Regions from separate parts of the Pseudoalteromonas sp. Z1A2 genome, predicted to be linked through region 1. Evidence: predicted binding sites of a transcription regulator. Region 1 holds the regulator's gene; each other region holds the start of a gene.

The links. Region 1 encodes MetJ, which represses methionine synthesis genes. Its sites were predicted from a motif close to TAGACGTCTAGACGTCTA; they were not measured.
Positions count from the first base shown of each region.
Region 2: the regulator MetJ is predicted to act here: its motif matches at 774-791, upstream of GQR47_RS03975 (methylenetetrahydrofolate reductase).
Region 3: the regulator MetJ is predicted to act here: its motif matches at 1,131-1,148, upstream of metA (homoserine O-succinyltransferase).

Region 1 is NZ_WTKX01000009.1:72,591-74,869, reverse strand. It holds gene metB (cystathionine gamma-synthase) at 1-568, opposite strand, end outside; gene metJ (met regulon transcriptional regulator MetJ) at 858-1,178, shown strand; gene GQR47_RS08460 (malic enzyme-like NAD(P)-binding protein) at 1,261-2,279, opposite strand, start outside.
Region 2 is NZ_WTKX01000003.1:234,576-236,854, forward strand. It holds gene GQR47_RS03970 (pitrilysin family protein) at 1-584, opposite strand, end outside; gene GQR47_RS03975 (methylenetetrahydrofolate reductase) at 835-1,791, shown strand; gene GQR47_RS03980 (sensor domain-containing diguanylate cyclase) at 2,051-2,279, opposite strand, start outside.
Region 3 is NZ_WTKX01000015.1:17,464-19,742, reverse strand. It holds gene GQR47_RS11605 (homocysteine S-methyltransferase family protein) at 1-129, opposite strand, end outside; gene metA (homoserine O-succinyltransferase) at 119-1,066, opposite strand; gene ettA (energy-dependent translational throttle protein EttA) at 1,289-2,279, shown strand, end outside.

The DNA.
Region 1 (2,279 bases):
CTACACCAAACTTAATAGGGTTTTGTAAGGCAGGAGACAAAAACGTGTTATCTGCGGCAACCAATGCACCGCATTGCTTAGCAACATCGGTAACCGCTTTAATATCGGTTAAACGAAGTACTGGGTTACTTGGAGTCTCTATCCAAATAAGCTTAGGTTTAATTGCTAAAATTTGTTGAAGGCTTTCTTCTTTTGTTAAATCTAATACTTCAAGCTTCAATAGTCCGCGTTTTTGTAACGATGTAAATAAACGATAGCTTCCACCATAACAATCATGTGGAATTACTAACGTGTCGTCACTGTTAAGTAGCTGAGTAGCTAAATGCACGGCAGCCATACCAGTGGCCGTAATTATGCCACGAGCGCCACCTTCAAGCTTAGCAAGCGTCTCAGCTAAAATATCACGATTAGGATTACCGCTACGACCATAATCATACTCACGCTTAGTATCAAAGTCGGCAAACGAATAAGTAGTCGATAAATAAATTGGCGGTACCACCGCACCATGATGTTTATCAGCATCAACGCCGTTACGTACAGCAATGGTTGCTTTGTTTTTTTCGCTCATATTCGTCACCTGATTAATTTGGATGTTTAGACGTCCAAAAGAGTAAGTTATCCGTTTTGATAAGTCAAAGTATTTTAAAGCTCTAGATGGCTATAAGTAGAAGGAGCCTCTGCGAATAACACATTTTAGCTCACAAAAGTGTGCTTATCTTTACACTCACAATAGGCTTATTAAGATAGATCGGTATCTATTATTTGACTATCTTTTTTAAATCGATAGAATTTCACGCATATTTACACGCTTTTTATACCGTGTGAGAAATTAATAATCTGAGGCAACGATACATCTTATGGCTAAATGGAATGGTGAGTATATTCACCCATACGCAGAACACGGTAAAAAATCAGAGCAAGTTAAAAAGATCACCGTTTCGATCCCGCTAAATGTATTAAAGGTATTAACTGACGAACGTACACGTCGTCAAATCAATAACCTTCGCCATGCTACAAATAGTGAATTGCTATGTGAGGCATTTTTGCATGCTTTTACTGGCCAACCTTTACCAAATGACGATGACTTACGTAAAGATAACGCCGAAAAAGTGCCAGAAGAAGTTAAAAAAATAATGCAAGAAATGGGTCTAGAAGTACCCGTTTTAAACGAAGAATAAATATTACAAAGACAAAAAAACCTCAGTAATTACTGAGGTTTTTTTATGTCTAAATTTTATTGCATAGCTCTACTGTATAGATTTACTGCATATAATTTTCTGGCAAATCAATTTGCGCAACACCTGACTCAACAGCAGCTAGGGCAACAGCTCTTGCTATACGCGGCAGTAAACGAGGGTCCATTGGTTTTGGTATAATATACTGTGCACCAAACTCTAATTTATCTACGCCTGCTGCTTTTAAAACTTCTGCAGGTACAGGCTCTTTAGCAATACTACGGATAGCCTCAACTGCAGCAATTTTCATTTCATCGTTAATAGCGCTTGCACGCACATCAAGCGCACCACGGAAAATAAACGGGAAACATAAAACATTGTTAACCTGATTAGGGTAATCAGAGCGCCCTGTTGCCATAATTAAATCGTTACGTGCGCCGTGCGCAAGTGCAGGATCAATCTCAGGATCTGGGTTTGAACATGCAAACACAACTGGTTTTTCAGCCATTAGCTTTAAATCTTCAGCCGCTAATAAGTTAGGGCCAGAAACACCTACAAACACATCAGCATCTGCAATTACATCTTGCAATGTACGCTTATCGGTATTGTTAGCAAAAAGCTGTTTATATTCATTTAAATCATCGCGGCGGGTATGAATAACACCTTTGCGGTCAAGCATATAAATGTGTTCGCGCAGTGCTCCGCACTTAATCAACAGCTCCATACACGCAACAGCGGCAGCGCCTGCACCTAAACATACAATAATTGCATCTTCAATTGACTTACCTTGTACTTCTAACGCATTTAACATGCCCGCAGCCGTTACAATCGCAGTTCCGTGTTGATCATCATGAAAAACAGGAATGCTACAACGCTCTATTAATGCTTTTTCAATTTCAAAACACTCTGGTGCTTTAATATCTTCAAGGTTAATACCACCGAATGTATCGGCAATATTGGCAACCGTATTAATAAAGTCTTCTGTCGTACGGTGCTTAACTTCAATATCAATTGAATCAAGGCCAGCGAAACGTTTGAACAATAACGCTTTACCTTCCATTACAGGTTTAGACGCTAACGGGCCTAAATTACCAAGTCCGAGAA
Region 2 (2,279 bases), on a different contig from region 1:
TCAAACGCTTTTTCGCGTACAGCGCTTAATAATTTACGAATTGGGCTCGCGTTGTTTTTTAAGTACTCACCTTTTACTGTTTGCGCTTCTGTTCTAAATTGCTCTTCGGTGTAGGTTAAGTTTTGAAAAATATCAGCTTCAAGCTCAAGTACTTTATCAAGGTGCTGCTTTGAAAAGTTTAAATGGTAATTTGTGTAATCGTTTGTTGTATATGCGCGGTTATCAACACCTGAATTTTTTAATATGTCTGAGTACACATCTTCAGGGTATTTTTGTGAGCCTTTAAACATCATGTGTTCAAAAAAGTGAGCAAAGCCTGTTTTGCCCTCTTCAACTTCGTTACGCGATCCAACCGATACCGGAATTTGCAGCGACACTACATCAGGGTAATCGGTTTTAACAACCATGACACGTAAGCCGTTTTCTAGCTCTTCAATTAAGTAATCTTGTGAAAAAACACGGTCATCAGCTTTATTTACTTGTTCTTGTTGTGCTGTTGTTTGCGTGCTTTGGTTTTGTTGCATGGCGCAACCCGTTAAGGCCAGCGATACCGCTAAGCTGGTTGCTAATAATTTAAATTTCATTGTTGTCCCTTTTTAAATTGAGCAAATTTGTTGTCAGATTTAACTCTTTAATTATGCCCCAAAGCCAATAAATATAAGAGCCCCAAGGGAATTTATTATGTAAACAACTGTGTCAATTATAAATTATGGGAACAAGCACTATGAATAAACATCATGTTAATTGAAAAACTTTCATTAAATAAATCTATCTAGACGTCTAAATGGCTGCTATATTAAATCCATCAAAACAAACTTAGCTGGAATGAGGATTATGGCTTTATCACTAAAAGAGAAGATAGTGGACACCAATCAAGGTGTTTATCTTATTGGTACTACCCCGCCTAAAATTGGCACCGATAAAGCGCAATTAAAAACCATTGCAGAAAAGCTATTAGGTCGCTTACACGAAATTGAATACGACGGCGTGATAATATACGACATTCAAGACGAAAGCAGCCGAACTAACCAAGACCGCCCATTTGCGTTTAAACAAACCGTTGATCCGCGTGAATACAGCCATTTACTTCGTAATTTATCTGCACAAGATGTGATTACTTATAAAAGTGTGGCGCAGCGTGGCGTAGGCGAATTTAAAGATTGGCTAAGTGAAACTAAAAACGACTACGATTTACAAAATGTTGTTTTAGTAGGTAGCCCATCATCGATAGGCGATATAAAGCTAAGCCTGCCAGATGCGTATAAAGCATTGGCTGAGCAGTCAGATGATTTCTTTTTAGGTGGCGTTACGATTGCCGAGCGCCATTCAAGTAAACGAAATGAGCACGAACGATTAATAGAAAAAACAGCACAAGGTTGTCAGTTTTTTATATCGCAAGCTGTTTACGACGCACAAGCTACTATAGAGTTAATTACTAGCTACGCACGTACATGTAAAGCACAAGGGATTACACCTCAACGTATTATATTAACGTTTACCCCATGCGGCGGCGAAAAAACCTTAGAATTTATGCAATGGTTGGGTATCTCAGTGCCAGAGGCAACTAAATGGCGCATGCTTGATGCAGACAATACATTAAGCGAATCAGTCCGTATTTGCCGCGAAAACCTCGACTTAATACTTAAAAGCTGTGCGCACCTAGACGTGCCACTGGGCTTAAATATTGAAAGCTTAACAAACCGTAAAGAAGAAATTGACGCATCAATTAACTTATACCGTTTATTAAAAGCTATTATGGAATTAAACCTTGCTGAAAAGCTAATAGCTTAAAGGCTAGGTGAGAGCTAATTAACACCCTTCTTGGCAAGCCTCATGGCTTGCTTTTTTATGTCCGTACTTTGAAAAACAAATTAATAAGTACAAGTAAAAATTTGCAGCTTAAGCTATTCATTGAAGCTATTTTTGGTTATTACTCTCAAGCCTTTTTAAGGCAAACCCCATAGAGGAGCACATAACACCAAAAATAAAACCTATCGCAGAAAAAACTAGCCAAGTTTTTGTGGCATGAGTCATGACGAACTTACTTTTATTATTGTGCTTTTTTAGCGAACTTGTATGCTTGTTTATTTTTATACATTGCGTGGTCTGCATCATTTAATAGCGCTTCAAAGGGCTGCTTTTGTTTATTAGTAAAACTATAACCAATACTAAGCGATAAATCGCAAACACCTTCTTTTAGTAAAGCATTTGTATACTCAGAGGATATTTTATCCATGATGTAGTTAATTTTACTTTTATCGCTTACTTGCATTACTGCA
Region 3 (2,279 bases), on a different contig from region 1:
ATAGTCTTCTTCTTCTAGCTTATGATCTTGGATCATGGTGCCCATTGCGCCATCTAAAATTAAAATGCGTTCTTTTAATGCGGCACTTATTTCGGCTTGCTTATTATTTGTAGGCGCGTTATTCGGCATAGTTGTTAGTCCTCACGTCTTGGCTAACTAAATTAATATCATACGGTGTGGTTTGGTACACGTAGTAATTTAACCAGTTCGAAAAAAGTAAAAAAGCATGGCTTTGCCACGTTTTTGAAGGTTGTTTGGTTGCATCGTCATCCGGAAAGTAATTTTCGGGCTTTGGTGCATTAGGGCTTTTTTTACAATCGCGCTCGTATTCTGCTTTTAGCGAGTCGGCGTCGTACTCTGGGTGGCCGGTTATAAACACTTGGCTACCCGATTTATTTTTAAGTAAGTAAGCCCCTACTCGCTCAGAACCTGCCAGTACAACGAGTTCTTCACAGGCGTTTATTTTATTTATATCAATATGGCCGTAGCGTGAGTGCGGTACCAAAAAGGTATCGTCGAATCCGCGAGTCAGTGCACCGTGATCAAAATAACACTGGTGAGTAAATACGCCACACAGTTTATCGTCTTTTAAATCGCGTTTTAAATTGTAACGGTGATATAACGCTGCATGCGCTGCCCAACACGAAAATAACGTAGAGGTAACGTGTTGCTCAGCCCAATCAATAATGACCTTTAGCTCATCCCAATACGCTACATCGTCGTATTCTAAATGCGCAAGTGGCGCACCGGTTACTATTAATGCATCGTAATTGTTGTCTTTAACCTCAGAAAAGTAACGGTAAAAGGTATCAAGGTGCTCTTCTGAGTTGCTGCTACTGCGGTGAGTGTCGAGGCGCAGTAGTTCTACGTTTACTTGCAAAGGCGAATTGGCAAGTAAGCGAATAAACTGAACTTCGGTTTCTACTTTATTAGGCATCAAGTTTAAAATAGCCAAACGCATTGGGCGTATTTCTTGCGTTTTTGCACGACTTTTTGGCATTACAAATACGTTTTCTTGACGTAAACGTGCAATTGCCGGCAACTCGTCTTTTACTGTAATTGGCATACTTTACTCCTGCTCATAAAAACCGAGGCTTAATTATGAACTGAAAGTAAAAAATATCAACCTCTAGATGTATAGATGTCCAAATGAAATTTATTCATGATTTTATACTTTACTTACAAGCATCCTTTGGTGCTTTAAAACCCGCCATTCGTTGACTGTTTCACCCGTCAGCCACTACAATACAACATTGAAATTTTTATTATTATTTGAAGGCTTTCCTCCATGGTTTTACCTGATAAATTTATATTCTCGATGAGTCGAGTATCTAAGGTTGTGCCACCTAAGCGCACTATCTTAAAAGATATTTCGTTGCACTTTTTTCCTGGCGCTAAAATTGGTGTGCTTGGTTTAAACGGTTCTGGTAAATCTACGTTACTACGTATTATGGCCGGTGTTGACCAAGATTTTGAAGGTGATGCACATCCTCAGCCTGGTACTAAAATTGGTTATTTACCGCAAGAACCTGTTTTAGACGAAAGTAAAACAGTACGTGAAACTGTTGAAGAAGCTGTTGGCGAAGTTAAACATGCACTTAAACGTCTTGACGAAGTGTATAACGAATACGCCATGGAAGACGCTGACTTTGACGCACTTGCAAAAGAGCAAGGCGAGCTTGAAGCTGTTATTCAGGCGCACGATGGTCATAACATCGACAACGTTTTAGAACGCGCAGCTGATGCACTTCGCCTGCCAGAGTGGGATGCTAAAATTGAGCACCTTTCAGGTGGTGAGCGTCGCCGTGTTGCTATATGTCGATTATTACTTGAAAAACCAGACATGCTTATCCTTGATGAACCTACTAACCACTTGGATGCTGAGTCGGTTGCATGGTTAGAGCGCTTCTTACACGATTACGAAGGCACTGTTGTGGCTGTAACGCATGACCGTTACTTCCTTGATAATGTAGCTGGTTGGATATTAGAGCTTGACCGTGGTGAAGGTATTCCATGGGAAGGTAACTACTCTTCTTGGCTTGAACAAAAAGATGCGCGCTTACAGCAAGAACAAAAATCTGAAAAAGCACGTCAAAAATCAATTGCGCAAGAACTTGAATGGGTTCGTTCAAACCCTAAAGGTCGTCAAGCTAAGTCAAAAGCACGTATGGCTCAGTTTACTGAAATGCAGCAGTCTGATTACCAAAAACGTAACGAAACTAACGAGATGTTTATTCCACCTGGTCCGCGTTTAGGTGACCAAGTACTTGAAGTAACTA